Regions from separate parts of the Lysinibacillus sp. FSL K6-1151 genome, predicted to be linked through region 3. Evidence: riboswitches for the same ligand, from Rfam matches in the RefSeq annotation. Region 3 holds a riboswitch; each other region holds the start of a gene.
The links. A riboswitch is a leader RNA that binds a small molecule or an ion and turns the genes downstream of it on or off. The one in region 3 is predicted to bind S-adenosylmethionine.

Region 1 (10,596 bases), 520 kb from region 3:
CATATTCAGTACCACCGATTAAGATCATTTTCTTTTCAAGTGATACAATGATGAAAGTTTCAGAAGCAGTACCATCAACTGCAGGGTCTGCTTTAAAGTTAGGAGCAGAGATGACAGTGAAGTCTGCAACATGAGAAGTTAATTCTTCTTCAGTTGGACGGATAAATAATTGATGAGCAAAAAGGTTGTGCCAAGCGTATTCATTAATTACTTGGATGCTTAATTGTGAATCTTTGTCAGCACCTGCGAAGCCTTTAAATACGAATAACTCGTCACGTTCTTTTAAATATTTTATTACTTTTACATATAAGTTATCGAACACTTCAGAAGAAATCGGTTGGTTGACTTTACCCCAGTCAATTTGATCTTTTGTGCTTTCTTCTTCTACCGTATATTTATCTTTAGGTGAACGACCAGTGTATTTGCCAGTTTCTGCACGAACTGCGCCATCTACTGTTAACATTGCTTCACCACGAGATGTAGCTTTTTCTGCTAATTGTGGTACTGAAAGTTGAACATTAATGTTACCGCCGTTTAATAATTCCTTCAGTTCGTTTGCAATTTCTACTGAATTCATCGATTAAATACCATCCTTTTTTATAGTATTCCCTTGATTTAGAGGGATTTTTTCTTAATTTCAAAAATAGTATAACACAATTGCTTAAATAATCTATACTAATTAAGAAATTATTTTAGAGTTTTTATCACTTTTCAATAAACTGACAAAAAATAATGTTTTTCGAGTAGAATCCGATCAATCCTACTGTAATTAGGCGCAAAAATTGAGCCACACATATGTTACCACAAGTAGCTAGGTATGTTGTAGGGATTAATTTGCTTCTATTTACATCATCATCCAAGTATGAAAAGTTTTTGTGTAATCAGTTCCTTCCTTTCTATACAGTAATACATAAGAAAATATTTGACAACGTTCAACCTTTTCAGTAACATGAAATTGAACGGATACTCTTATCCCGAGCTGGTGGAGGGTCAGGCCCTGTGAAACCCGGCAACCTGCATGTTTTATTTCACATCATGCGTTGGTGCCAACCTGATGCAAGGGAACATCCCTTGAACGATAAGAGTGAAAGGTTACGAAGTCATTATTCCTTTCCTCATGTGCAGTAACGTGAGTAAAGGATTTTTTTATTGCTAAAAAAGAATGTAAAGGTAAGTATATGTAGTTCTTTCCTTATTATAATGACAGATCTTTCGAAATCCTCGTGTTAAAAGCAGCAGTAACGGCTTGAGAGTTCAATCCTTAGGAGCGGACTTGACATGGGTAATGAGTACCGTATTCATACACAACTACTTTTTGTAAGAGTAATAGGAGGAAAACCAAATGACAAACCGTCGACTGTTTACATCAGAGAGTGTAACAGAAGGACATCCAGATAAGATTTGTGACCAAATCTCGGATGCCATTTTAGATGCTATTTTAGCAGAAGATCCAAATGCACGTGTAGCGTGTGAAACAACTGTCACAACAGGATTAGTATTAGTAGCAGGAGAAATAACTACTTCTACTTACGTTGATATTAAAGGTATCGTTCGTGATACTGTAGCAGAAATTGGCTATACACGTGGTAAATATGGCTTTGATGCTGAAAATCTAGCGGTGCTTGTAGCTATTGGCGAACAATCGCCTGATATTGCACAAGGTGTTGACCAAGCTTTAGAGGCTCGTGAAGGCTCTATGACAGATGCTGATATTGAAGCAATTGGTGCTGGTGACCAAGGTCTAATGTTTGGTTATGCATGTAATGAAACACCTGAACTAATGCCATTGCCAATCAGCTTAGCACATAAATTAGCACGCCGATTAACAGAAGTTCGTAAATCAGGTGAATTAGCGTATTTACGTCCTGATGGAAAAACACAAGTAACGATTGAATATGATGACAATAATGTACCTGTGCGAGTGGATACAATTGTTATTTCAACACAACATGATGAAGAAGCAACACTTGAACAAATTCAAGCTGATCTGAAAGAATTTGTTATTGCACCCGTTGTGCCAAGTGAATTATTAGATGCAAACACGAAATACTTTATTAACCCGACTGGCCGTTTTGTTATCGGTGGACCTAAAGGGGACGCTGGTTTAACAGGACGTAAAATCATTGTTGATACATACGGTGGTTATGCACGTCACGGTGGTGGCGCATTCTCTGGTAAGGATGCAACAAAGGTAGACCGTTCAGCGGCTTATGCGGCACGTTATGTAGCAAAAAACATTGTAGCAGCTGGCTTGGCAGAACGCGCTGAGGTACAACTTGCCTATGCGATTGGTGTGGCTCAACCAGTTTCCATTGCGGTTGACACATTTGGTACAGGTAAAGTGAAAGAAAGCGCAATCGTAGAGTGGGTACGTGAGCTATTTGATTTACGTCCAGCAGGTATTATTAAAATGCTAGATTTACGTCGTCCGATTTATAAACAAACGGCAGCTTATGGTCATTTTGGTCGTACAGATTTAAATGTACCATGGGAACAAATCGATAAAGCAGATGCTCTACGAGAAAAGGCACATCTATAAACTATTGAGCTAAAGTAATGAATACATTAGAAAATTATTCTAATGTATTAAAAAGGAAAGGGGCAATATTGTCCCCTTTGTTTTACAAAAAATCCCTCGCTACGATCCGTGAACATTTTGGTTACACGGAAATGCGAGGTATTTTTTTCGTTAATATTGAATTTTTGTGTATATTGTTTACTTCTGAAGGGATTTATAATATTGTCCTTTTTCTGCATATTCGCGCACGATACGTTCCATATCCTCTTTATCTTCTGCATTTAATTCACGGACTACTTTTGCCGGACGACCTAATGCTAAACTATTCGGAGGAATGACTTTACCAGGAGGTACTAGGCTTCCTGCCCCAATAAATGCACCCTCTCCAATCTCTGCCCCGTCTAATATAATGGAGCCCATACCAATTAAAGCATTTTTGCGAATTGTACAGCTATGTAAAGTGACTTGGTGTCCAACTGTTACCTCATCTTCAATAATTAGCGGAAATTTTGGGCTTTGATGTAAGCAACAAAGATCTTGGATACTGACACGTTTCCCAATAATGGTTGGGGAAACATCACCACGAATGACCGTATTAAACCAAATGGTTGTTTCAGCACCAATTGTTACGTCGCCCGTAACAGTTGCGTAATCAGCAATGAAGACAGATGGATCGATCTTTGGCATTTTATCTTTAAATGGATAAATCATGAAAATCGCCTCAATTCTTTCTATAATGTAGTATTATCGTATCAAATACGCAACTTTATGGAAATATAAAATTAAAATGAGCTATTTATTTCGATATAATCAATGTGTAATTATTTTTTAGGAGGACTATGTGAATGTGGAAATGGGAAGCTGAAGGACAAGCAAAGGCTGTGATTGCTATAGTTCATGGTGCATATGAAAATCACCGATGGTATGCATGGCTGATAGAGAAATTAAGATTGGAAGGCTTCCACATAGTCATGGGAGATTTACCTAATCATGGCGTGAATGCAAGGTTTGCTCGTGTCCATGATGAGGACTTCAAATTGTACAATAAATATACAAGAAATCTGATTGAGAATGCTTTTTCATATAATTTACCAACTTTTGTAATAGGACATGGGCTTGGAGCAACGTTAGTTCTTCACACAATGCAAAAGAAGCAATATGAATGTGCAGGCATTATTTTGACATCACCGTGGCTGCAATTAAAGCTTTTACCAGGTAAATTATCAAATGCTTTAACGAGTCTAAGTGCATTGACTGCAAATGTTAAAATGACTCACAATATTTCATATGAGAACCTTACACGCAATGTTGAAGGTAGGGACGAAATGAAAGATGAGGTACCATTCATGTCAGTCGTTTCAGTGAAATGGTATCGAGAGCTTCAGCAGATGATGAAAAATTTAGTGATGCTTCCAAAAGGTGAATTTCCGAATATGCCTATGCTCATTATGACAGCTGAGAAAGATAAAATTACGGAAACACGACAAACTCGAAATTGGCTCCATCAACAAGAGTTTACAGAGTTTCAATTTAAAGAATGGGCAAATTGCTATCACAATTTATTTCACGAAGTAGAACGAGAAGAGATTTTTATGTATATTCGTGATTTTATTAATAATGCTCTTCGAAGAATCGGTTATATCATTAAATAGGTTTTATCCCTTCCATTTACTAGAAGACTTACTTAAATATTGTTACTTAAATATAATGTTGTAATTTTCAGAAAAGTGTAATACTATAATGACTTAAAGTATGGTATTTTCAAATTGGAGGGGTAAAATGGAGGTAATCGTTGGTAAGTTGAATGGTATTTTATGGGGACCGTGGTTTATTTATGGTATTTTATTGATTGGACTTTTTTTCTCAATCATCACAAGGTTTCTGCAAGTAAGACACATTAAAGACATGTTTGTTTTAATGTTTAAAGGGGAGAAATCGGAAAAGGGGATTTCATCTTTCCAAGCAATGTCGATTGCATTATCAGGCCGTGTAGGAACTGGTAATATTGCTGGTACTGCAACTGCAATTGGGATGGGGGGACCTGGTGCTGTCTTTTGGATGTGGGCAATCGCTTTCATTGGTGCGGCTACCGCATATGTAGAGTCAACATTAGCACAAATCTATAAAGAAGAAAAAGATACGGAATATCGTGGTGGACCAGCCTTTTACATAGAAAAGGGAATGGGTCAAAAATGGTTTGCAGTTATTTTTGCTGTAGCTGCGTTGATTGCAATGCTAATTTTAATGCCAGGTGTGCAGTCTAACGCCATTGCAGGAGCTGTTGAAAACGCTTTTGGTCTGGATACATGGATTACAGGACTGATTATTGTAGTGTTGTTAGGTGCTATTATTATTGGGGGAGTTAAATCTATCGCGAATGCTGCCCAAATCATTGTACCGTTCATGGCATTAGCATACATTATTATGGCTATTATCATTATTGCTATGAATATTTCTGAGGTACCTGCAGTCTTTGCTTTAATTTTCTCAAGTGCCTTTGGTGCACAAGAGATTTTTGGTGGTATCATTGGTTCTGCGATAGCTTGGGGAGTGAAGCGTGGCATCTATTCCAATGAAGCTGGTCAAGGAACAGGGGCGCACCCTGCTGCTGCTGCGGAAGTATCACATCCTGCTAAACAAGGGATAGTACAAGCGGCGTCTGTGTACATTGATACATTATTAATTTGTTCTGCTACTGCATTTATGATTTTATTTACAGGTATGTACAATGTACATGATGAAAAGGCCGCTGAAGGAGCAGATCCATTTATCCATATTGGGGAATTCAATAGTGGCGGATTAGCAGGCGATGAGCAAATGACATTTGCGAAAAGTATTGAAGCAGGTGCTGCTTATACACAATATGCAGTTGATTCATCATTACCTGGTTTTGGAGCTCCATTCGTAGCAATCGCGTTATTCTTCTTTGCCTTTACAACAATTATGGCCTATTACTATATTGCTGAAACGAATGTCGCCTATTTATTCAGAGGTAGCACGGAGAAGATTTTCATTTGGATTGCGAAAATTGCCATTTTAGTTGCTGCCTTTTATGGTACAGTCCGTACGTCTGACCTAGCTTGGGCAATGGGAGATGTGGGTCTTGGACTAATGGTTTGGATTAACGTTCTTGCTATTTTAATTATTATGAAACCAGCTATCGTAGCATTAAAAGATTACGAGAAACAGAAAAAAGAGGGGAAAGACCCTGTCTTTGATCCTCGTAAACTAGGCATTAAGGGTGCAGATTTCTGGGTTGATTATAATGAGCAACGTAAAAATAAATAGTAAATGACGAAGGCTATCTACTAGTTTCTATTAAACTAGTAGATAGCCTTTTGCATGTCATGTATTAAATAGGAAATTCTTTCATTTTCTCTAACGCAATAACGAAGGGTGGATCATTTTGTTGATTGAGAAACTCGTATTTTAAGACATGTACATGTTTTTGTGGAAGCCTACTAACATAGTCCATAACCGTATCTCGTTCTTCCTTACCACCAGGATGACCATGATAAATAACAAGAATGATTAGGCCGCCAACCTTCAAAAGCTTTAGTAATTCCTCAATAGCTTGTGTCGTTGTAGCGGGCTTTGTAATAATGTCATGATTGCTGCCAGGTAAATAGCCAAGGTTGAAAATGGCTGCAGCTACAGGCTTGTGTACATACTGTGCTACGTCTTCATGCCCTTTATTAAGGACCAGTGCACGATGTTCTAAACCGTGATCTAAAAGACGAAGGAGTGTTGCATCAACCGCTTCTTTTTGAACATCAAAGGCATAAACTTGTCCATTATCTCCCACAAGCTGTGCTAGAAACAATGTATCATGACCGTTTCCAGCAGTAGCATCAACGACCGTATCTCCCTCATCTATACTGTCCTTTAAAAGCTGCTGTGCATATTGTAAAACACGTTGTAGTTTCATTTTGTAACCTCAGCCTTATAAAACTTCCCTTGCCAGCTGCCACGACGTTCAAGCTCGGCATCAATACCATTCAATACTTCCCATTTATTGACGCTCCACATTGGTCCAATCATTAAATCAATCGGTCCATCGCCGGTAATACGATGAATGACCATTTCAGGTGGGAGAAGTTCTAATTGATCTGCTACTAGTTTTGTATAGACATCCTGATCTAAAAATTCTAACATGCCTTTTTCATATTGCTTCACCATTGGCGTCCCTTTTAGTAGATGTAGTAAGTGGATTTTTATGCCTTGGACATCTAGCTGTGCTACTGCTCGAGCAGTTTCCATCATCATGTCATAGTCTTCAAGAGGCAGGCCATTAATGATATGTGAGCAAACACGTATGCCGTGCTTGCGCAATTTTTCAACGCCTTCCACATAGGTTGCATAATCATGGGCACGATTAATCAGATTCGCTGTTTTTTCATGCACGGTTTGAAGACCAAGCTCAATCCATAAATACGTACGCTCGTTTAACTCTGCTAAGTATTCCACGACATCATCTGGCAAACAATCAGGGCGAGTAGCAATGGAAAGACCAACAACACCTTCTTGTGCTAAAGCAGCTTCAAATTTTTCCTTTAAAACTGGCAGTGGGGCATGTGTATTTGTATAGGCTTGGAAGTACGCCATATATTTGCCGTCCTTCCATTTCTGATGCATTTTGTCTCGGATTTCAGCAAATTGTACATCGATTGGATCTACCTTATTACCGGCAAAATCACCAGAGCCTGCAGCACTGCAAAATGTACAGCCACCAAAAGCGACTGTGCCATCACGGTTTGGACAATCAAAGCCTGCGTCTAATGCGACTTTAAATACTTTATGTCCGAATTGATCACGTAAATAGCGATTCCATGTATAATACCTTTTTCCTTCTGAAGGAAAAGGAAAATTCGTTTCTGTCATTTATTTCACTCCTCTAACGCTTTATTCTATCATGTGCTTTTCGTTCCGTCATGGGGGAAGGGCTTGATCGTTACATCAATGAAGAAAAATTGTAATGAAAACAAGAAAAAGACTTTTAAAACTTAGTTAAAGTATGATGGCATACTTGTAAAAAGGGTAAAATTATTTTTCTTGTGCTTTTAAGGTTTTCAGCATAAACTAGCTATTTAGAGAGGCGAAATAATGGAGGTCATCATATGCCAAAACGTGTTTGGTTTTTACTTATTGGAATGCTTGTGAACACAACAGGTAACTCTTTTTTATGGCCTTTAAATGCCATATATATGCATGATTATTTAGGGAAAACTTTAGCGATGGCTGGTTTTGTCTTAATGCTCAACTCTGCTGCTGGAGTATTGGGCAATCTATTAGGTGGTTACTTATTTGATAGAATCGGTGGCTATAAGGCGATTATGTTTGGCATCCTGCTAACGATTGCTTCATTAATAGGCTTAACAATTTGGCATGGTTGGCCACATTATGTGTGGTTTTTAACGATACTAGGCTTTAGTGGGGGCATCGTTTTTCCAAGTATGTTCGCATTAGCAGGGGCTGCATGGCCTGAGGGCGGACGAAAAGCCTTTAATGCGATCTATTTGGCACAGAATGTCGGTGTTGCAGTTGGCCCTGCTCTTGCGGGTATAGTGGCTGATTATCAATTTGATTATGTTTTTAAAGTGAATTTAGGCATGTATATTTTATTCTTTTTTATTGCTTTATTTACATTTAAACGTTTAGAGGCAGGCAGTATTGCCCCTAAAAATGTCGTCAGTGAAAGTAAACGAATTGTTAACAAAGCACCATTCTATGCTTTGTTAATTATTAGCGCATCCTCAGTGTTATGTTGGCTTGCATATTCTCAATGGAGTGCTACTATTTCATCCTATACTCAAGATTTAGGCTTAGGGTTAAAGCAATATAGTTTACTTTGGACAATAAATGGTTTGCTTATAGTTGTAGGTCAGCCACTCATTGCACCGCTTGTGAAAAGATGGGAAAACAATTTAAAGCGTCAGCTCGTATTTGGTGTAATTCTGATTGCCCTATCGTTTGGAATCATCGCCTTTGCAAGTGATTTTAAAATGTTTGGAGCCGCGATGCTTGTTTTAACGTTTGGTGAAATGTTCTATACCCCAGCATTACCAACCATCGCGAATCAACTCGCACCAAAAGGTCGACAAGGATTCTATCAGGGCATTATCAATAGTGCAGCGACAGGTGGTCGGATGATAGGGCCATTATTCGGTGGGATAATGGTGGATCAATTTGGCATGATACCTCTTGTATTAACTTTAGTGGTAGTTGTGCTGTTGGCTATTATTCCATGTTTAACTTATGATTATCCTTTAAAAAAGAATAATATCGTTGCAGATTAATAGTAGGCAAGGAAAAGAGCAAAAACGAGTGATCAGCACTTGGTTTTGCTCTTTTTTTATTGAAGCTATTGAAAAATAATCGATACAGGCTTACAATCATACATATTCAAATATTTGAATATGTAGTAATGTGGAGGGTGTTTTTTATGGAAGAGGGTTTACAACAATTTAAGGCGGATTTTTTTAAAGCATTAGCACATCCGTTACGCATTAGAATACTGGAACTCCTTGTAGAAGGTCAGAAAAGTGTCAATGAGATTCAAGATTGCTTAGAGAAAGAGGGTTCTGCTGTTTCTCAGCAATTAAGTGTATTACGCGCCAAAAATATCGTTTATGGTGTGAAGGAAGGTAAAAAAGTCTACTATTCTTTAAGTGATCCAATGATTGGTGAATTACTTGGGGTGGCAAAGGATATTTTCAATAACCATTTAGTTAACACCATTTCGAGATTAGAGGAAATGACGAGCAATGAAGGTGACGAAGGCAATAAGTAAATCAAAGAAGTTGAAAAATTATGCTTTGCTTATTATTTCGAAGGGAAGATTTATCTATGAAGTCACTGTTTACAGGACGCTTTGAAGGGTATTCTGTTCATCACGTCAAGAAGGATCTATTATCCGGAATTATAGTTGGGATCGTCGCTATTCCACTTGCCATGTCTTTTGCCATTGCATCGGGGGTGAAACCCGAATATGGGATTTATACCGCCTGTATTGCGGGTATTCTTATTTCTCTTTTTGGTGGATCGAAATATCAAATTGGTGGGCCAACTGGGGCGTTTGTACCGATTTTATTAGGAATTGTCATTACCTATGGCTATGAGGATTTATTACTTGCAGGATTAATGGCTGGGATTATGCTTTGCTTAATGGGCATTTTTAAGTTAGGATCTTTAATTAAATTTATTCCTCGCCCTGTAACAGTTGGCTTTACAGCAGGTATAGCAGTTATTATTTTTACAGGTCAAATTGCCAACTTTTTAGGGTTAACAAATGTTAAAAGACATGAGTATTTTATTGCCAATATACAAGAAATTATGAAGCAGCTTGGAACGACCAATATGTATAGTATTTTGACGGCTGTTATCTGTTTTGTGACAATACTGATGACGCCGAAGTTTTTTCCAAAGGTTCCTGGAGCATTAGCAGGTATTGTTGTTTCTACACTTGTGGCCACTTTCCTCTTTACAGGACATGTTGCTACGATCGCGACAGCTTATGGGCAAATTCCGAATTCATTGCCTCATTTTGCTATACCTGATATCACCTTTGAACGCCTACAACTGCTTATTGGACCAGCGTTTGTCATCGCCATGCTAGGGGGCATAGAGTCACTACTATCGGCAGTCGTTGCAGATGGGATGACGAATAGTAAGCATAACAGTAATCGAGAGCTGATTGGTCAAGGAATTGCTAATATCGTGACGCCTTTGTTCGGGGGGATTCCAGCTACAGGTGCTATTGCACGGACTGCAACTAATATTAAAACAGGTGCAGTATCGCCTATGTCAGGTATCATACACGGAGTATTTGTTTTAGTTACATTATTGCTATTAGCACCATATGCGTCTCATATTCCATTAGCAAGTATGGCTCCTGTATTGATGGTTGTAGCCTGGAATATGAGCGAACGACACCATTTCTCACATATTGTGAAATTAAAATCGGGTGACTCGCTAGTGTTATTGATTACCTTTTTATTAACGGTGTTTACAAGTCTCACATTAGCAGTGGAAGTAGGGCTTGTATTAGCTGTGCTATTATTTGCAAAACGCATGAGTGA
Region 2 (10,596 bases), 970 kb from region 3:
ACCATTCATACAATCGAACATTGTTGAGTGGCGGGTAATTTTAAAAAATAAGTTTATTAGATTGTCACAACAAATCCTGCTCTTTTCCCAATGATTTCAGCATAGTCCTCTACCATGACACTCGCAGTTGGGTACATTCCTGCCCCAGGGCCAACTAATGTTAATGTCCCAATATAGTTAGTCTCTAACGCTACCGCGTTGAACACATCATCAACGGGATAAAGTGGATGTTCTTTATCAACCAGTTGAGGACCAACTTTAGCGATAATTTTACCGTCAGCCCTTTTTTCCACTTCAGCGACATGGCGGTAACGCAGACCGTTTTCACACGCTTCACGGACTTGTTCAGCCGAAATGCTATCGATACCAATTACTTCTACATCAGCCCAATCTGGTTGCTCTCCGAAAGCTAAAGCACTTAAAATCATTAATTTTTTAAAGGCATCCTGACCAGAAATATCATTATATGGATCCGCCTCGGCATAACCTAAACTTTGCGCCTCTTTTAAAGCTGTTTCGAATGACCAGCCTTGTGCACGCATTTTTGTTAAAATATAATTACATGTGCCATTCAGGACTCCTTGAATACGGCTCACATCATTAACAAGTAAAATATTTTTCATTGTTTTAATAACAGGTACGCCACCTGCAGTAGTTGCCTCATAGCCTACAAAAACACCATTTGCTTTTGCCAGATCCTGCAACTCTAAGCCTCGTTTAGCAAACATCACTTTGTTGGCTGTAACAACGTGACATTTATGCTCAACTGCTCTTTTTAAATAACTGTATGCAGGCTCTTCATTTACAATCGCTTCAAACACAACCTGCATACCTGGCTCTGCTAAGACATCATCCATACTCGTCGTCATTAAATGCGCTGTACCTGGTACACGTTCACGACTAGCATCTGTCACTAAAATCTTTGCTACCTCTAATTCAATACCTAATTTATTTTTTAGCTCTTCTCGCTTTTCATTTAAAATATGATAGATCCCTTGACCTACCGTTCCAAATCCTAAAATCGCTGCCTTTATAGTTGCCATTTCTGTTATTCCCTCCAACTTACATTCCGCAGTTTCATCAAAGCTAATTTCTCCATGGGGTTGTGTCATGATAATTGGACACCCACCGCAAGCTTTAGCCAATTACTCTTCTTTGTACGAGTTTCGCTATTTTAGTATGTGTTGGAACACATACAAATTCAAATAATTCTAAATTTATCTTAAAGAAAATTGTAACGCAAATACATACTTAGTACAAGAAAAATCTTTCTAGGAAGGACATTTGTTTTCTCTAGATGTGCAAAAGAAATCGGTTTCATTCCCTTTATTATACGTTTTTTTAGTTGATCTATAAGATTTGAACAAAAATTGACTATTTCCATTTAAATATATGAATGTCTTTCTTCTATTATATATGTATGCTTGGACACCCATCATCTTGTTACTATTTTAATGACCTCTAAAGAAAAAACTCATTCCCTGTAGCAGCAGAGAATGAGCTTTAATATATGGGGGTTTTCAACTTGCTTTTGAAAGCAATTGATAACGATAATGTGTTAAAGCTTGTTGAACAAGACTAATTTCTTCTTCTGTAAAATTTGGTATTGCATACGTACGTTCCACTAATTGAAATGTACCGTATTTTAAGTAAAGCTCTGTTGCAGGAAGTGCAATATGGCTCACACCGTAATGTTCATATGCCTCAAAAACTTCCTTTACAGTATAGCCCTCCTCTTCAGCCACAACATACTCTTGAAATGCTGTATGACCAAAGACTTGCTTCCATTTTTTATCGACTGATGTAAGTAAGTGTTGAATGGATTGATTGTTGACAAAGACATGACCTTCATTCAGCTCATAAATTAGATAGGATGCAATGTTTTGTGCACTATAGATATTACCCATTTTAAACACTCCTTTATCATCAGTTTTTTTGGAAGAGCAGTCACTGGCTATGCGACCACTCTTCTTCTATATATTCAAAAGTGGGGGGAGCACTTATGAAAACATTTACCTTATAACAAGAATTTTCGTATTCTTAACTTATTCCCTAGTATATAACACGGAATTAACTAAGTCAATAATACACATAAAAATACTTGGTTTTATTTTTAAAAAAGTTCTGATAATTGATGGATTTTATACTTGGTTGATGTAGCAACGTTTGACGCAATGCCAAATGAGGCAATTCGAATGAGAAAATACGTAAACTCTACAACATCTTCCCTTGCGTTCTAAAACTTAAGCTTCTACAGTTTGTTCAGTTGTTGTGGCAAGCGTAATGGCTTGTTCTAAATCAGCAATAATATCCTCTACTGCCTCTAAACCGATGGATAAGCGAATGAGCGACTCGGTTACGCCAGCTTGAATTAATTCATCTGTTGATAATTGCTGATGTGTAGTAGATGCTGGGTGAATAATGAGCGATTTGGCATCCCCTACATTTGCTACATGTGAAAACAGCTTCACGCTATCAATTAGCTTTCGACCAGCCTCACGTCCACCTTTAATGCCAAATGTAAGCACAGAACCGAAGCCATTTTTCAAGTATTTTTTCGCCAAATCATGTGTCGCAAAATCTTCTAGGCCATTATAGTTTACATACTCCACAGATGGGTGGTTTCGTAAATATTCAGCAACTGCCAACGCATTTTCATTGTGTTTAGGGATACGCAAATGAAGCGTTTCTAAACCTTGTAGTAAATTAAACGCTGCGTCAGCACTTAATGTTGGACCGAAGTCACGTAACAACTGTACGCGTAGCTTCGTAGCAAAAGCAGCAGAAGCTGTATCAATTCCGTAACGTAATCCATGGTAAGAAGCATCTGGTTCCGTAAATCCAGGGAATCGTCCACTAGTCCAATCAAACTTACCAGCGTCTACAACAACCCCACCTAAAGTTGTACCATGACCACCTATCCATTTAGTTGCGGAGTGAACAACAATATCTGCACCGTATTCAATTGGTGTGGAACCATAAGGAGAAGCAAATGTACTATCGATAATTAATGGTAAACTGTTAGCATGTGCAATCTTAGCTACTGCTTCAATATCTAAAACTTTTAAACTTGGATTACCATAAATTTCAGCGAAGACAGCTTTCGTTTTATCGGTAATCGCAGCCTTAAAATTCTCTGGGTTTGTTTCATCTACAAAAATTGTTTTAATGCCATACTTCGGTAATGTGTTAGCAAATAAATTATACGTACCACCATATAAAGAACTACCTGCTACTATTTCATCGCCTGCTCCAGCTAGATTTAAAATGGAAAATGCGATAGCTGCTGCACCAGATGAAAGTGCTACTGCTGCTGTTCCACCTTCCAATAAGGCCACACGCTTTTCAAAAACATCCACTGTCGGATTTGTAATCCGTGTGTAAATGTTCCCCGCTTCCTCTAAGGCAAAAAGACGTTGCGCATGAGCAGTGTCCTTAAATACGAAAGCAGTTGAGCGATAGACAGGAACTGTTCTAGAGCCCGTCACTGGGTCTGGCTCTTGACCACCATGTAACAGCAATGTTTCTGGTTTAAAATTTGTCATTGTGTACCTCCAATTATTTTTTTACGATGGTACCGGAGATGAGGAGGATTTATGTGTAGAAAACAAAACCCTCTCCTGTTAAGAAGAGGGTTGCGGTTGCAAGTTTTCCTCCCCTTATCTGCCAGATCCAAGTAAGAATCTGTAGGAATTAGCACCTTAGTAAGTTCATCACTTACTGGTTGCTGGGCATCATAGGGCCTATCCCTCCGCCGCTCTTGATAAGAGTATGAGATTCAATTTCCATCGTTGTAACACAGTATAAACATAGAGTTTTTTTCTGTCAATATGTAAATTTTATTTTTTCCGAAACTTCTGTCAGCTCTTATACGTAATATGAACGCATACACTAATTTAGAAAAAAATTTGAAAGGAGTATTTTTATGGTAAAAGCCGTGATCATTTTTCTCTTAGTTGGATATTTAATTGGCTGTATTCACGGCTCTAAAGTGGCACAATTTTTATCGGGGGTTGATTTAAAAAAAGCTGGCCATGGCAATGCAGGTGCCTCTAATGCTACACTTTCCCTCGGCTGGAAATATGGCGTTTTAGTAGCCCTAATCGATATTGGCAAAGGCGTTGTAGCTATTATCGGTGCACACTTTTATTTAGCAGATGCTCCGCATTTAACCGAAGGAGAAATATGGCTCCTGACCTACATTATTGCTGCAGGGGTTATTTTGGGTCATAATTTCCCATTTTATATGGGCTTCAATGGTGGGAAAGGAACTGCCTCTATTATTGGAATTCTACTTGCTGTAGATTGGAAGATTGGTTTATTTGCACTTATTTTATTTGTCATTTTATCCTTTGCAACTAACTATTTAATTGTCGGTGTTCTAGAGTTTTATCTCGTTTTTTGTACGGCAACATATTTATGGATTCCTGGAATTGGCCCAACTATAATTGCTGTCCTTCTTTTTGGCATAGCTATTATCCTGCACATCGAAAATATCCAACGATTAGTGAAGGGTACAGAGCCTAAAGTAACGTCTGCATTTAAGAAAAAGAAATAATATTACAATGGATATTTTTGTATTTTTTATGACCGTATATTTTCTCTTTATCTACTTATATCGCTGTAAAAAGCAGCTATTCTGCATACTTATTTTTTTACAATAAAATAGACAAGTTCTTATCTTAATAAAACATTTTACTAACCGATGTTATGGATAATAATCGTCATATTTATCGTAGAAAGGATGAGAAAATATGTCTTCACCCAATCAAACAGCTACGAAACGGAATTTAAAGCCACTATGGATTGGCTTGGCCTTTGCTTTACTAATCATCATTACTTTTTTACCTAATAACGGTGACTTACCGATTGCTGGACAACGAGCTTTAGCCATCTTAGCATTCGCAGTCATCCTATGGGTAACAGAGGCCGTGTCCTATCCCGTTAGCTCAGCCATGATCATTGCACTTGTAACTGTTCTACTAGGGCTCGCTCCATCAATGGACGATCCTGCTACAGAATTAGGAACTGCTGGCGCTTTAAAATTATCCTTAAGTGGATTTAGTAATTCCGCTGTCGCATTAGTAGCAGCAGCTCTTTTTTTAGCAGCAGCCATGCAAATTACCAACTTACATAAACGGCTTGCTCTCTGGATCCTTTCACTTGTAGGAACAAAAACAAAAGCTATCGTATTCGGCGCCATTTTAGTTTCTATAGCCCTCGCTTTTTTTGTTCCTTCTGCCACAGCACGTGCAGGCGCAGTCGTACCAATATTGCTAGGGATGGTCGCAGCATTTGGTTTACCACGCGATAGTCGACTCGCCGCTTTACTTGTTATTACTTCGGTACAAGCCGTTTCCATTTGGAATATCGGTATCAAGACAGCAGCAGCTCAAAATATGGTCGCTTTAAACTTTATTCAGGAACAATTTAATGTGGATATCTCCTGGGGTGCTTGGTTGCTCTATGCTGCCCCCTTCTCAATCATTATGTCTGTAGCTCTATTTTTCATTATGATCGCTTTAATTAAGCCTGAGACTAGCAATATCGAAGGTGGTAAAGAGGTCATCAAAAAACAGCTTTCAGAGCTTGGCCCATTGAAGGCTCCTGAAATTCGCTTAATCATAACATCAATCGTTTTGCTATTTTTCTGGGCAACTGAAGGGAAATTGCATCCCTTTGACACAACTACAGTCACAATTATTGCCATCGCTATTTTATTAATGCCTAAAATCGGTGTTTATTCATGGAAGGAAGTTGAACCTCATATCCCGTGGGGGACAATTATCGTCTTTGCCGTAGGTATTATGCTAGGAACCATTTTACTTAAGACGGAAGGTGCATCATGGTTATCCGATAAAGTATTTGGTTCACTTGGGCTAGATACGATGCCAATACTAGCAACCATCGCACTCGTAACATTATTTAATATTTTAATTCATTTAGGCTTTGCAAGTGCAACAAGCTTAGCCTCTGCACTGATACCTGTATTCATCGTACTAGCCTCTACATTAACAACGAATGTTGATCAGGTTGGCTTTGTCATCGTGCAACAATTCGTCATAAGTTTTGGCTTCCTATTACCAATTAGCGCACCACAAAATATGCTTGCCTATGGGACAGGAGCATTTACAACAAAGGATTTCTTGAAATCTGGTATTCCATTAACGATTATCGGCTTCCTTCTAATTCTTCTGTTCTCAGCTACTTATTGGAAATGGATTGGATTATTATAAAACTCTAATATGCTCACAACAAAAAGCCTTGAAGCACAATTGTCCTTCAAGGCTTTAATGATGGTATTTTATTGTTTCGTAAACGCAGAGTCCTTCATTGTCCCACTTTTTGCATAATGAACATGCCATGACAGTGCTTTTTCTAGATCGTGTGGCGTATGATGTCCACCAGTCGCCTCATTGGCATCATTATAATACTGCCATAGTTGCTCACGATAATCGGGGTGTGCACAATTATCAATGATAAGCACCGCTCGCTCTTTCGGGGCAAGCCCACGTAAATCAGCTACACCCTGCTCAGTTACGATGACATCCACATCATGCTCAGTATGGTCCACATGTGAAACCATAGGGACAATACTTGAAATGTTGCCACCTTTAGCATACGATTTCGTCACAAAAATCCCTAGACGTGCATTACGTGCAAAGTCACCAGACCCTCCAATGCCATTCATCATCTTTGTACCAGAAACATGTGTTGAATTAACATTGCCGTATATATCAACTTCCAATGCTGTATTCACTGAAATAAGTCCGAGTCGACGAATAATTTCTGGTTGATTGGAAATTTCTTGTGGACGTAATACTAATTTATCAGCATACTTTTCAAAGTTCCCATAAACACGGTTTCCTACTTGCTCTGAAAGGGTAATAGAAGTAGCGGAAGCGAAATTTACTTTCCCTGCATCGATTAATTCAAATACTGCATCCTGTAGAACTTCTGAATAAACTTCTAAGTTCTCGAACTCAGAATCTTTAAAGCCTAACAATACGGCGTTTGCTACCGAGCCTACTCCTGATTGAATTGGTCGCAAGCTCGTTGTTAAGCGACCTACTTTAATCTCTTCACGTAGGAAATTTAATAAATGATTCGCCATTACATCTGTCTCCTCATCAGCAGGAACAATTGTTGATGGCGCATCTAATATATCTGAAATAACGATGCCCTTTACTTTATCTAAATCTAGCGGAATCCCAATTATACCAAGACGATCAGACACATTTTGCAAAGGAATTGGATCACGCTTACCTTGTGGCGCAGGTACGAAAATATCATGCACTCCCTCTAATGCATCAAGCTGTGCTACATTTAATTCAATGATGATTTGGTCTGCTTCTTGTACAAAAATCGGAGAGTTACCAACTGAAGTTGTAGGAATTAATAAGCCGTCTTCTGTAATGGCAGCAGCTTCAATAATCGCGAAATCAATAGGACCTATAATACCTTGGCGAACAAGTTCAGCATTATGAGAAAGATGGGCATCTACAAATGTGATATCACCGCTATTGATTTTATTACGAATACCAGCATCTGCTTGGAAAGGGCCTCGTTTACGAATGACACCTGCTTCTGCTAAATATTGGTCTACTTCAGGACCAAGTGATGCACCTGTAAAGACATCTACTTGAAATTTCTCTTTTTTAGCTTTCTCTACAAGTGCAAGAGGTACGACTTTTACATCGCCAGCACGTGTGAATCCACTCATCCCTAATACCATACCATCTTTAATCCAAGATGCTGCTTCTTCTGCTGTTACAATCTTGCTCCGCAATTGTTCATGGCGAAGCTTTTTCGCTAACTTTTCTTCCATTCCTTATTCCCCCATCCCACTATATTTTTGTTCAACTTGCATATTTGGTTCCATTAAATGTGTGACATTCGTCAGAAGCTATATCTTTATCCAAATAATGTTGCATCAGATAAACACTAACATCCGTTGAATAAAGAAATTGTATTTTTTGGTAGCACAACCAAATAAACAGTCGCTTCAATAATTTTAAACTATTTAGAATATTTAATCTATATTAAATGAAATATTTTACTTTACGAGATAATTTCTACATTTGTAAACTATTTAAATATAACTATCTATCTTTTTTTCATTCGATTTTGGCGACAAAGCGTGCTATGCTCTTGATATAAAGCACGCATAAAGGAGAGAGTTTTTAAATGGTTAAAGAATTATTACGCAATCATTCATCGGTACGTATTTATGATGGACAACCAATTTCAAAGGAAATCATCGAAGATTTGATCGCAACAGCACAAATGGCTGCAACATCCCATTTTGTGCAGGCCTATAGTGTTATATGGGTAACAGATGCAGATAAAAAAGAAAAATTAGGTTTACTCTCTGGTAACCCACGTCAATATGAAACTTCAGGTGGTGCATTTGTCTTCTGCGTCGATTTCAAGCGTCTTCAAATGGCAGGAAAATTAGAGGGAGTAGACATTGTGGCTGATTCAGCTGAAAATGTCCTTGTTGGTGTCGCAGATGTTTCATTGTTTGCACAGAATTTTGTTATTGCAGCAGAGTCAATGGGGTATGGAATTTGCTATATTGGAGGAGTACGAAATAAACCTTCTGAAATAAGTGAATTGTTTAATTTACCTGATCACGTTTTCCCATTATTCGGTCTGACAATCGGTGTCCCAGCTCGTCGCAATGAAGTAAAACCACGTTTACCTGTATCTGCCATACTACATGAAAATGAATACAATGTTGAAAAATATGAAGAGCTTTTACCAGCTTATAATGAGACAATGGAAATGTATTACAATAATCGTTCATCAAACAGAAAAATTGATAATTGGACTAAACAAATGGCTGATTTTTTAGTCGAACAACGACGTCCTCATATCAAAGAGTTTTTAGCTACAAAAGGATTTAACTGGAAATAACCAAATATAAATGGGGTTACTATCGTATGATTAGAACCCCATTTTTTTCATAATTTTATTACTCATCGATATTAAGGCTAGTGATTTTGTCTCGATATAGATAGTAAGTTCACCAATAAATTAAACGAAAAGCCTCTTCCCTTTTCCAGCTATTCCATTCATATTAATAAATGATCCCTAATGGATGAAAGGAGTTAAATGAATAATGTCCAATATCAATAAACATCTTGCTCGTACTTTAGAACAACAACATAAAAGAAGTGTAAGAGGTTTATTTTTAAAAATAGAGGAATTAAATAATGCATGTACACAGCTAAGAAAACGATTAGAGCCTAATGTTGATTTGACACTGTATAAACAGGCTATTGATTATGTTAATCAGTTCGTTTCCCATACCTCTATTCTCAACTTAAAATTTATTACCAATACACAAAATTTAGAAGTAGCTGTTTTACATACTCTTTTTTTATCCTATATTTTAGAACGCGAATCCACACATTCTTTTGCGTACGAAAATAGATTACTGCAAGGCTATTTACATGAAATCTTTACATTAAATGACCACGCAAAAACACTCTTTATGAACCATAAAGAAAAAATGCTAACCTTTATTCAAGAGGACAAATCCACATAATAAAAGACGATCTTGATATATCGAAGATCGTCTTTTGTTCTTTTATTGTAATCCCTTAATCATGAGGGATCGAACTGGCAAGAATTGTTCACCTGTATCGCCATATGTGAGAATGACCTCATCACCTTCTTGTAAATATATTGCTAAAGGCTCTGTTTCGGCACTAATTAAATAATTTTCACCATTATTTAATAAGAAAGATACCATTGTAAAATCACCTAGACGTTCTTTGTAAACACGCATTACCTTCCCGCTCACTTGTTTCTCTTCCTCATTTGAGCTACCATCTACTGTATTTCCTCCACGACTTAAGGCCGTTTTATATAGCTTTAGTGCCTCTTTAGGAGTAGTAGCATAAACAGATATTTCAGGATTGGCAGCAGACACGATGAAGTAGTTTTGTAAAAAGCCGTTGGAATCTAGCACCGCTGTCAGCCAGCTTGCTTCACCATAAAAGTTATATAACACTGGCATTTCACCAGTCCATTTTTTCTCAATAAATTTCTTCTCGATAATTTGTAAATTACCCTGTGAATCCATATAACTTGAATCTAAATTTCCTGTATAGTATGTGGCATCCCCTGTACGAGCATTCGTTAAGGAATAGCCTAACATTGAATCTACACCTTCTTTAGGGCTTGTAAAATCAGTAAAGTAATACATATCACCCTTCTCATCGAAAATTGGACTTACATTCGATTCTGTTCCTTCATCGGAAGGGATCTTTACATCCTTTTTACCAAACATACTGTTCCAAAAACCGTGAACATAATTACCAAAATAACTGTTTTGTAAACTTACTGTCTCTGGTGAAACTGCACCATCAATAAATTCAGGTATTTTGTCCAGTTCAACCGTTTCCGATTTCCCTGTTAGTGCATCAACTAAAACAATCCCTTTCACATCAAAGCCATTACGCGCGGTAATAAATTCACCATATGAACGAATGTAATAAGGCTTACCTTCATCATCTACTTCAAGCTGAACGTCTCCATAAAAAATAAGGAATGGATGTTGTAAACGCATATGACGTTCTAAATTAG
Region 3 (10,596 bases):
CTATCCTTTAATAAATAGCCTCTTACGCCCGCTTTCCTAGCACGCTCGAAATAACCTGGTCTGGCAAATGTAGTTAAAATAATGACCTTACAATCTGAGCCAATACTATGCATTTCTTCTGCTGCGTCTAGTCCCGTTTTCACTGGCATTTCAATATCCATAATACAAATATCAGGCTGATGCTCTGCCACCAGCGTCAATGCTTCCTCACCATTTTTTGCTAAGCCGACGACCTCCATATCCTCTTCCATACTAAGTAAAGAGCGAAGAGCCCCTAATAGCATCCCCTGATCTTCAGCGATCACAATTCGTATCATGTCACAAGCCTCTTTTCTATTCTATATGTTCTTCAGATTTTCTTTGACATTTTGATGCGTAATAGCCACTGGTATAGTTACCGTTAATGTAGTACCCTCAACACTTTCAATCTTAAAGGACCCATTAATAAACTCTAAGCGTTCCCGCATTCCCTTCAATCCGTTCCCCGTTTTCCATGCTTGTTTTTTCGTAATACCTTGTCCGTTATCCCGAACGATTAAGTAAACTTCCTTAAAGTTTTGATGGAAAGCAATTTCACATTTTGTTGCTCCACTATGTTTGACAACATTATTAACCGCCTCTTTTAGGCACATGCATAAAACATTTTCGACAAGTGGCGGAACTTGCAATGCATTTTTATCTCCTTCAAAAACAAACTCCATTTCTGCTGCCTTTAGTATTTGAGAAATACGCATTAGCTCATCCTCAAATTTTGCCGTCCGCATGTCTGACACCAATTCACGAACCTCTTTTAAGGCAATGCTTGCCGTCTGGCGTATATCCTTAATCTCAATCAAAGCCTGCTGTGGATCACGTTCAATCAACCTAGAAGCTAGATCACTTTTTAAGCCAATCATGGACAATTTTTGCCCCAAAGTATCATGCAAATCACGAGCAATTCGTTGTCGTTCCTCAAAAACAATTAACTCGGCAATACGTTCATTAGCTGTTTCTAACTGCCCCTCTAAGTTTTCACGTTTATTTTTGGAATAAATTGTTAATGGTAAAAGAACAACAGCTAGAATGGTTAGCACAACAAAAGGTAGCTGCGATAAAAATAAGTGAAGCTCCACAAAGAAGCCGACACCGGTAGATATAACTGTAAACCCAATATGTAGACCGTACATAATATAAAAGCCGACAGGTCTTCGTATGTTGCCAATAAAAAATGCTGTGAAAATAGATAGATACACATAGCCATATAAGATGGTCATGACAATATTGATGGCCATTTCAAAGCTGATCCACATATAAACTAAACCGCTTTTCGAATTCATGGAAAATCGATAGAAAATAAAATAAAGCATTAAAAACGTAATGCCAATCGAGATTTCGATATAAGATGATTTCCTAAAAATGAAGAAAAACGGTAGGAAACAAAAAATAATCCATAAATATACACTGAGCATTGGACTATTCGGAATAATACTATGCCATTTCCTCAACATAATCTCACGCTCTTTCCTACTTTTCCCTTATTATAACAAGAAAATTTAATTTATGCCTGCACATGCTTTAGACAAAACCCATCCTTTTACATAAAACAGCCATCTCGTTTGCAGAGATGGCTGTTTTCAACTAAGCGGCAATACTGCCTCTTGCTTTGCGTTTGATGATTTCATTTACTTCTTTAAACGATACAAATTTGCCTTGATCTTCATCATATAACTTGTAACGTAATGATTCTAAACTTGTACGTAACGTAATCGTTGTTGCCATGTGTAAAGGCGGCGTTTCATTATGTGCTTTTTCAAGATTATAGTTAGGTACTCGAGGAGCTAAGTGATGGACATGGTGGAAACCAATATTCCCTGTAACCCATTGTAAAATCTTTGGCAATTTATAATACGAGCTACCTTCCACTGCGGCTTTAACATAATCCCATTCTGATTCATGTTCAAAATAAGAATCTTCATATGTGTGCTGAATATAAAACAGCCAAATTCCTAAAGAACCAGCAATAAATAAGGTAACGCCTTGGACTAATAAAAATGCTTGCCAGCCCATGAAGAAAATTAAAGCAGCACAAATTCCGACCATAACGATATTCGTTAAAATTGTGTTCAAGCGTTCTTTCTTTCTTGCATCCTTACGATTAAAACGATTTAAGATAAGCACCATATATAATGGTCCTAACCCAAACATAACGAATGGGTTACGATAAAAGCGATACCATAATCGTTGTCCCTTTGAAGCTTGCATATATTCTTCCACTGTCATCATATCAATATCACCAATACCACGCTTGTCTAGGTTTGAGCTTGTTGCATGGTGAATTGTATGTTCACGTTTCCATTTTTCATATGGGAATGATGTTAGCACTCCAGTAAAAAATCCAACCCAGTCGTTTGCCTTTTTACTTTTGAAAAATGATCCGTGTGTGCAATCGTGAAAAATAATAAAAGTTCGTACGACAAACCCCGCTGAAATGGCACTTAAGCCAACTGTTAGCCAAGGTGAAACATCTACTAATAAGTAACCAGCCACCCACAATGCAATTAACGGTACAAGTGTATTTATCATTTGAAAAACACTTTTACCCGTATTAGATTTAGCAAATGGCGCTACATCTTGGCGTAACTTTTTTGTTTTTTCTTTAATAGTTGCCATCCTTTACTCCCTCGTTTCTTTTTTTCTTATGACCTCATCATAAAACAAGAGTACAAGTCAGTAACAGACGCAAACATCATAAAAAGGATATGACATTTGTCATATCCTTTTTATGATGTTTGTCCATTCAAATGCAACTGATAGAACACAAGGTCTAGCCATTGTTCAAATTTATAGCCTGCATTTTTAATTGTACCTGCATATTCAAAACCTAATTTTTCATGTGCTTTAATGCTAGCAATGTTTTCTCCATCAATGCCAGCAACGAGTGTTTTGACACCACGCTCCTCTGCAATCGCTATAAGCTTATGCATGAGCTTCGTTGCAATCCCCTTTTGATAATGCTCATTATGCACGTAGACGGAATGCTCCATTGTATATTGATAACCAGGGTAAGGACGGAATTGACTATAAGTAGCAAAGCCAGCAACAATCCCATTTTCCACAAATACAAGCAGTGGATTGCCGAATGCTTGCTGCTCCTTATACCATCGCATTTTTTCATCTAAAGTTTGTATATCATATCGGTAGACAGCCTTACTTGTTAAAATAATATCATTATAGATGTCTAAAACCTCAGGTATATCTTTTTCTTCCATGAATCGAATCATCCTGCTCACTTCCTTAATGAAATTGTCCTCACACTCTTCAATGATTCAATGGAATGGATATAGATAGTCAATTCATTGACTATCTATATCCTCCTATTTTACGCCTTAAACATTGAAGTAGCGAGCATCGGGATGAGCAAAAACAATCGCTGAAACAGATGCTTCAGGCTCCATCATAAAACCTTCTGTAAGGTGAACGCCAATATCCTCAGGCTTTAATAAGCCGAATAGTTTTTCCTGATCCTCCAAGTTAGGGCACGCAGGATAACCGAAAGAAAAACGTTGCCCTTGATATTTAGCTGCAAAACGATCTCTCATTGTAAAATCAGTGGCATCTGGGAAGCCCCATTGGTCACGTATTTCTTGATGCATACGTTCAGCAAAGCCCTCTGCTAATTCTAGTGCAGTCGATTGCAGTGCATGGCTTTCAAGGAATTTGCCAGAATCTTTTAACTGACGAGCTGTTGCCATAACCCCTTGCCCTGCTGTTACCACCATGAGCGCAATATAATCCATTTCTCCACTCTCTACCGTTTTTAAGAAATCGGCAAGACATAAAAATGGTTCTACTTGCTGGCGCGGGAAAGTAAAACGTTCAATTTCTGTTTTACTATCGGCAGGATCATAAACAACGACATCATCCCCATCCGCTTGAGCAGGGAAAAATTGATATAAACCTGAAGGCTTTAATAAATCACTTTTTAAATAATCATCTACTAAATCCTTTAGTTCTGTTGCTCGTGAATCACCGGCATCTAGCAATTGCTGAACCTGCCCTTTCAAGCCTAAATGATGTCCCAGCAATGTACGCATATTGACGTATGGATATAAATGCGATACTGCATAGTCTTTCTTCACATGACGACGTAAATCAGCTGGTAAAAATACTGACGCTCCCTTTACAGTACGTACTGGCTTTATTGTTATCTCTTTAGCTGGACGTGCAGCTCTTTTTACATCTGCCTCTAGACGTTTTTGACGAGATTCCTGGATTTCAGCTAAGAAATTCGCACGCGTTTCCTTACCCATTAATAGATTTGCTTGCTCTAATCCCTGCATAGCATCCTTTGAATAAATAACTGGACCATTGTATTCATCTGCAATTTTTGTTTCTGTAAAGCGTCGAGAAAGTGCAGCTCCACCAACTAAAATCGGTACATCAATGCCAGCCTCTTTGAAATCCTGAGCAGTAATGACCATCTGTTGCGCTGATTTTACCAGTAAGCCTGATAGCCCGATAAAATCTGGTTTTTCCTTGCGAATCGCTTCAATCAATTGTGCTGGTGTTACTTTAATGCCTAAATCGACAACCTTATAGCCATTATTACTTAAAATAATATCAACAAGGTTTTTCCCAATATCGTGCACATCTCCTTTAACGGTAGCCAAAACCATTTTCCCTTTTCCAGCACTCTCTTCATCCTTTTCCATGAATTGCTCTAAATGGGCAACAGCAGCCTTCATCACGCCTGCTGATTGTAAAACCTCCGCTACAATGAGTTGGTTATCATTAAACAATCGACCTACCTCAGCCATACCAGCCATTAAAGGACCATTAATAATATCAAGTGGCGCCTCAAAGATTTCGCGTGCAGCATCTAAATCCTCAATCAGCCCTTCTTTTGTACCTTCTAAAATATAATAAGCTAAACGACCTTCAACCGTTTTTGGTATATCCGCTTCGGTCTTTTCTTTCTTTTTATCACGATAAAAGTCTGTGAATACTGCTAATGTTTCATCATTCGTATTAAACAGTAAGTCATTTGCAAGTTTAATTTCTGCCTCTGGAATGGATGCATAACGCTCTAGTTTCTCTGTATTGACAATGGCATAATCTAAGCCGGCCTGTGTACAATGATAAAGATACACAGCATTCAGTACTTCACGGCCAACTGGTGGTAAGCCAAATGAAATATTACTTACACCCAGTACAGTTAATGTCTGTGGCATCTTTTCTTTGATTAGTCGAATTCCTTCAATTGTTTCTAGAGCCGATCCAATATACTGCTCATCACCAGTCCCTACAGGGAACATCAACGGGTCGAAAATGATATCCTCCGGTGCAAGTCCCCATTTTTCAGTTAATAATTTATAGGAACGTTCGGCAATTTCAAGCTTGCGATGACGATCAACGGCCATTCCTATTTCATCAATGGTTCCAACTACCAATGAGGCTCCATACTTCTTTACGAGTGGCATTACTGCATCAAATCGTTCTTCACCATCTTCTAGATTTATAGAGTTAATGATGGCTTTTCCTTGAGAAAATTTTAATGCTTCCTCAATGACCTTTTCATCTGTCGAGTCGATTACAAGAGGAACCTTAACCTTTTTCACAACCTCCTGCATAAAACCACGCATATCAGCTAATTCATCACGATCAGGGTTGGCTAAACAAATATCAATAACATGTGCACCATTTTTTACTTGCGCACGTGCAATTTCTGCAGCTTCTTCAAACTTCCCATCAATGATTAAATTCTTAAATTTACGAGAGCCTATAACATTCGTTCTTTCACCAATAAATAATGGACGCATAGAATCGTCATACAATAATGGTTCGATTCCTGATACCGCATGACCATGTGTTTTCTCTGGTATTTGGCGTGGTTTTTCATCTTTTAAAACCTCACGGATAGCTGTGATATGAGCTGGAGTCGTCCCACAACATCCACCTACAATATTAAGCCAGCCCTTTTCTGCAAAGCCTTTTAATTTTTGTGATAAAGATTCTGGTGATTCATGATAGCAACCTTCTTCATCCGGCAAGCCTGCATTCGGATAACAGCTAATATAGCCTGTGGAAAGCTCTGCTAATGAACGAATATGATCCGTCATAAACTCTGGTCCAGTCGCACAGTTTAAGCCAACGGATAGTGGTTTAATATGTTCAATAGAAATATAAAAAGCATCAATCGTTTGCCCTGCGAGTGTTGTACCCATCGGTTCAATTGTTCCTGAAATCATGACGGGTAGTTCTTTGCCAGTTGCCGCGAAAGCACGTGCTACACCTAGAGTACCTGCTTTTACGTTTAACATATCCTGACTAGTTTCTAGTAAAAGGACGTCTGCTCCTGCCTCAATTAACGCCTTCGCCTGTACATAAAAGTTTTCCTCTAGCTCATCAAATGTAATACCGCCAGTTACGGATAATGTTTTTGTTGTTGGACCCATTGCGCCAGCAACAAAGCGTGGCCAATCTGATGTTGAAAAGTTATCCACTGCTTGACGAGCAATTTCGACGGCACGTTTATTAATTTCTTCCGCTTTTGCGCCAAGATCATATTCATTTAACACAAGAGGTGTCCCGCCAAAAGTATTCGTACAAATAATATCTGCGCCTGCCTCTAAATATTTATGGTGAATTTCCTTAATTACATCAGGTCTAGTAAGCACAAGATTTTCATTACAGCCATCAAGCTCCTCCCCGCCAAAATCCTCAGCGGATAAGTTTTCGTTTTGTAGCATTGTTCCCATTGCGCCATCAAGAATTAAAATACGTTTCTCTAGTTGCTTTTCAATCAAGTGCTTAGCCATGTATACTTACCCCTTTTTTCTGTTCATCCAATTGCTCAATATATTTCATCAACTCTAATGTCACATCATAACGTAAAAATGGAGTGATAAGGTAAATGCCATTGAAATACTGTGCAGCCACCTCAACTAATTCCTTCGCAATGGCAATCCCCTCAAATGTTGCACGTTCTTTATCTTCACCACAGGCCTTCATTCTTGTTAAGGCATCTTCAGATAATTTTATGCCTGGCACCTCATGATGTAAGAATTCAGCACTTTTATAACTTGTAACGGGCATAATACCAATATAAATAGGTGCTTGCAAATGCTTGGTTGCCTCATAAATTTCCACAATTTTTTCCTTCGTATATACTGGCTGTGAAATAAAGTAGTCTGCTCCATACTCAATTTTCTTCTCTAAGCGTGCCACAGCACGATCTAATACACGGACATTTGGATTAAATGCAGCAGCTACTGAAAAATTTGCTTTTTTACGAAGTGGTTTACCTGAGAAGGAAATGCCTTGATTTAACTGCTTAATTAATTGGATCAGCTCCATTGATGAGACATCATAAACACTTGTGGCACCTGGGAAGTCCCCAACTTTTGTTGGATCACCAGTAACAGCTAACACATCATGAATTCCTAATGCATTTAACCCCATTAAATGTGATTGCAGACCGATTAAATTACGATCTCGGCATGTAATATGTGTTAGAGGACGTACACCATTAGTACTCTTCAACAATGCACCCATAGCAATATTGCTAATACGTGGAGAAGCCAGAGAATTGTCTGCCATCATGACGACATCTGCTCCTGCATCATACAATTGTTTTGCCCCTTCCAGAAAACCATCAATTTCCAGATGTCTAGGTGTATCTAGCTCTACAATGACAGAGCGTTCGCGCTTTACTTTTTCATGAAGAGGTTCATACTTCGTTGGCTCTGCTTCACGAACAATTTGAATCTTCTCCGGTTTGGCATACTTTTCATGAACTGGTGATAACTCTTCTAAATACTTCTTCGCTGCTGCTATATGCTTCGGTGTCGTACCACAACAGCCTCCAATTAAGCGTACCCCTTGATCACGTAATTCCACAGCCGCTCGACCAAAATATTCAGCTTCTGACTCATAAACGACACGACCATCTTCTAAGTCAAGGAGTGAAGCATTCGGATAAGCCGACATAAATGCCTTATCAGGAAGTTCTACACCTTCAAACGCCTGAATGGTATGGTGTGGACCTAAACGACAATTGACACCCACAATATCCGCACCAAGTTTTTCTAGCTCATGCAGGGCGTTATTTAAAGACATACCGTTTTGTAAAACACCAGGTTCGTGCATGGAAACTTGCGCAATAATCGGTAATTTTGTCTTTGTCCGTAGCATCTTTAAGGTAGCTGTTAATTCTTCAAAATCATAATAGGTTTCGAGTAAAAGGCCGTCTGGATTCCCAGCAAGTAAAACACTCGCTTGCTCCTCAATAGTTGCTAAGATTTCATCTAACGTTGCATCACTTTTACGAATACCACGAATACCACCAATTGTCCCTAAGACAAACTGACCTCCATCTGCCGCAGCTCGCTTTGCGATTGTAATCGCTGCTTCATTAAATTGTTGGACACGCGATTCTAATCCATAGCGAGCTAATTTAATGGCATTTGCACCATACGTATTCGTTTGGATGATATCAGCACCAGCTGCAATATATTCTCTATGAATCTTTTCAATTAACTCAGGTTTCTGTACATTCATTTCCTCATGACAATACTCCAAACCATAGCCATAAAGCACTGTGCCTATTGCGCCATCTGCCGTCAATACATGCGTTTTTAACCTTTCAAGCAATCTCATTAAACTAGCCTCTCTTCCTATATCTCTGTATAATAAAAAGCCTTCTTTTATAAAAAAAAGAAGGCTTTAATGACTCATCATTGTTTTTTCCTTCTCATCTTCGACTCAATGGTCTTCTGGATTTAGCACCTGACAAAAAAGTTGGTTGCTGAAGCTTCAATGGGCCAGTCCCTCTGCTTCTCTTGATAAGAATGTAGTATGAATTTTTTAAATAATTAAAAGAATCATATCGTTTACTGACGAATGAGTCAAGACTATTTCACATAACAAAGAAATTTTTCACTTAAAAGCTTAGAAATTGGCTAGTTCCTTTGCAAGCTCCTCACCGATTTTTTTCCCATTTTGAATACAAGCACCAATCCCTACCCCAAAGTATGAACAACCTGCGATGGATAGATTAGGATAGTTTTCTTGTAATTCTTGAACTAAACCTTGTAATGCTTCACGGTGAGCTAGATCATATTTTGGCATTTGATCAATCCATTTTGTGACATTAATAACTGTTGGCTGTTCCTCTATTCCTAGGCTCTTGCGCACATCCTCTAAAGCAACCGCTGCTAATTCTTCGTCAGACATGGCACGGAGTTGCTCATATGCTGGATTGATGCTTTTATAAAAGAGTCGCACAAGTAATTTATGATCTCTTGATGTATGCCTCCATTTACGACTTGTCCAAGTTGCAGCATTACATGTAACATCAGAATTATGTGAGACAATATAGCCCGTTCCATCTGCTGGCAATCTAGAGTCTGGTACATCAAAACCTAAATAGATCGTAATTGCTGAAGCTGTCGTAAATTGGTCAAAATAACGGTTTAATGATTCATCCTGTAGTAGGCCTTGAACAGCCTCATTCGGCAGTGCTAAAACGACATAATCTGTCTCGATGCTTTCACCATTAGCTAAGGCAATTGAATAGTGGTTTTCTTGCTTTTGAACATTGACAGTTGCGACACCCTTGATGATCTCTACATCGGTTAATGTTTGTTCGAGACGATCAATTAGAGAAGATAAACCGTTTTTGAACGATATAAACTTTTTATTGGCTGCTTTAGCAAATTGCTCACGATTCGCATCAAAGCCTTTTATGATACTTCCATACTCGTTCTTATAGTCAATCAAGTACGGTAAAGTAGAGGCAATCGAAAGCTGGTGTAAATCACCTGAATAAACACCTGCAAGAACGGGTGCAATTTGATTTTTTACAAGCTCTTCCCCTAAATAATAGGTTAAAAACTCTCCAATTGAACTTTCCTTTGTGAAGTCTTTGTTTGGTAAAGTCAAATCTTTTAATGCATCTTGTTTACCTTGCTCTGTAATCAATGTGCTTTGCTCCAAGGATGCCAAACTCATTGGTATTCCAAAAGTAGAATCTGCCGGAATGGCATGTAATTCATTATTCGTATAAATATAGGAAATACCTGTTTCGTTGTAAACTAGATTCTCCTCAAAATCAAGCTCCTGTACAAGCTCCATAACACCTTTATGACGAGCTACAATCGAGTCAGCACCTGTTTCCATAATAAAACCTTGCTCATGTGTTGAATATAATTTGCCCCCTAAATATGTATTTTTTTCTACAAGCACTAGACGCACATCTACATTATTTTCCTTCACTTGACGTTGTAAATAATGCATTGTGCATAATCCTGTAATACCGCCACCTAATACAACAACTGTTTTCATAGTAACCGCCCCTATTTTTAGTTCTTCCTACAGTATAAACTTATTTTCATTGAAAATTACGTTAAACCCTTTACAAATTTAGCAAAAATAGAGCTACCTCATCTGTGAGATAGCTCTAGCTTAATCATATGGAATTTCCATTTCAAGGTTTACAAAAAATACACATATTTATAGGTACTATAGTGTTTAATATGTCTAAAAAATACGGAAACATAAACGTTAATTTAGTAGTCTATCCTTTTAGATTTTGGGAAAAGCTCGCTAAGTTTTCTG

Region 1: linked by a shared signal. The riboswitch ahead of metK (methionine adenosyltransferase) and the one ahead of MHI04_RS19675 (bifunctional homocysteine S-methyltransferase/methylenetetrahydrofolate reductase) in region 3 are both predicted to bind S-adenosylmethionine.
Region 2: linked by a shared signal. The riboswitch ahead of MHI04_RS01880 (O-acetylhomoserine aminocarboxypropyltransferase/cysteine synthase family protein) and the one ahead of MHI04_RS19675 (bifunctional homocysteine S-methyltransferase/methylenetetrahydrofolate reductase) in region 3 are both predicted to bind S-adenosylmethionine.

Annotation. Positions count from the first base shown of each region.
Region 1 is NZ_CP152040.1:3,542,273-3,552,868, reverse strand. Features, by position in the region: gene pckA (phosphoenolpyruvate carboxykinase (ATP)) at 1-577, opposite strand, end outside; SAM riboswitch class I at 967-1,085, shown strand; gene metK (methionine adenosyltransferase) at 1,343-2,539, shown strand; gene MHI04_RS16950 (gamma carbonic anhydrase family protein) at 2,717-3,229, opposite strand; gene MHI04_RS16945 (alpha/beta hydrolase) at 3,364-4,170, shown strand; gene MHI04_RS16940 (alanine/glycine:cation symporter family protein) at 4,298-5,806, shown strand; gene MHI04_RS16935 (class I SAM-dependent methyltransferase) at 5,871-6,446, opposite strand; gene MHI04_RS16930 (TIGR01212 family radical SAM protein) at 6,443-7,399, opposite strand; gene MHI04_RS16925 (MFS transporter) at 7,636-8,814, shown strand; gene MHI04_RS16920 (metalloregulator ArsR/SmtB family transcription factor) at 8,961-9,308, shown strand; gene MHI04_RS16915 (SulP family inorganic anion transporter) at 9,365-10,596, shown strand, end outside.
Region 2 is NZ_CP152040.1:382,955-393,550, reverse strand. Features, by position in the region: gene MHI04_RS01890 (homoserine dehydrogenase) at 57-1,043, opposite strand; gene MHI04_RS01885 (hypothetical protein) at 1,521-1,907, opposite strand; gene MHI04_RS01880 (O-acetylhomoserine aminocarboxypropyltransferase/cysteine synthase family protein) at 2,244-3,545, opposite strand; SAM riboswitch class I at 3,657-3,770, opposite strand; gene MHI04_RS01875 (glycerol-3-phosphate acyltransferase) at 3,926-4,558, shown strand; gene MHI04_RS01870 (DASS family sodium-coupled anion symporter) at 4,755-6,236, shown strand; gene MHI04_RS01865 (succinate CoA transferase) at 6,305-7,828, opposite strand; gene chrR (class II chromate reductase ChrR) at 8,188-8,919, shown strand; gene MHI04_RS01855 (hypothetical protein) at 9,125-9,553, shown strand; gene MHI04_RS01850 (hypothetical protein) at 9,596-10,596, opposite strand, start outside.
Region 3 is NZ_CP152040.1:4,059,842-4,070,437, forward strand. Features, by position in the region: gene MHI04_RS19650 (response regulator transcription factor) at 1-317, opposite strand, end outside; gene MHI04_RS19655 (sensor histidine kinase) at 339-1,346, opposite strand; gene MHI04_RS19660 (fatty acid desaturase) at 1,618-2,649, opposite strand; gene MHI04_RS19665 (GNAT family N-acetyltransferase) at 2,760-3,260, opposite strand; gene metH (methionine synthase) at 3,366-6,797, opposite strand; gene MHI04_RS19675 (bifunctional homocysteine S-methyltransferase/methylenetetrahydrofolate reductase) at 6,790-8,637, opposite strand; SAM riboswitch class I at 8,729-8,829, opposite strand; gene MHI04_RS19680 (protoporphyrinogen oxidase) at 8,929-10,323, opposite strand; gene MHI04_RS19685 (globin-coupled sensor protein) at 10,556-10,596, opposite strand, start outside.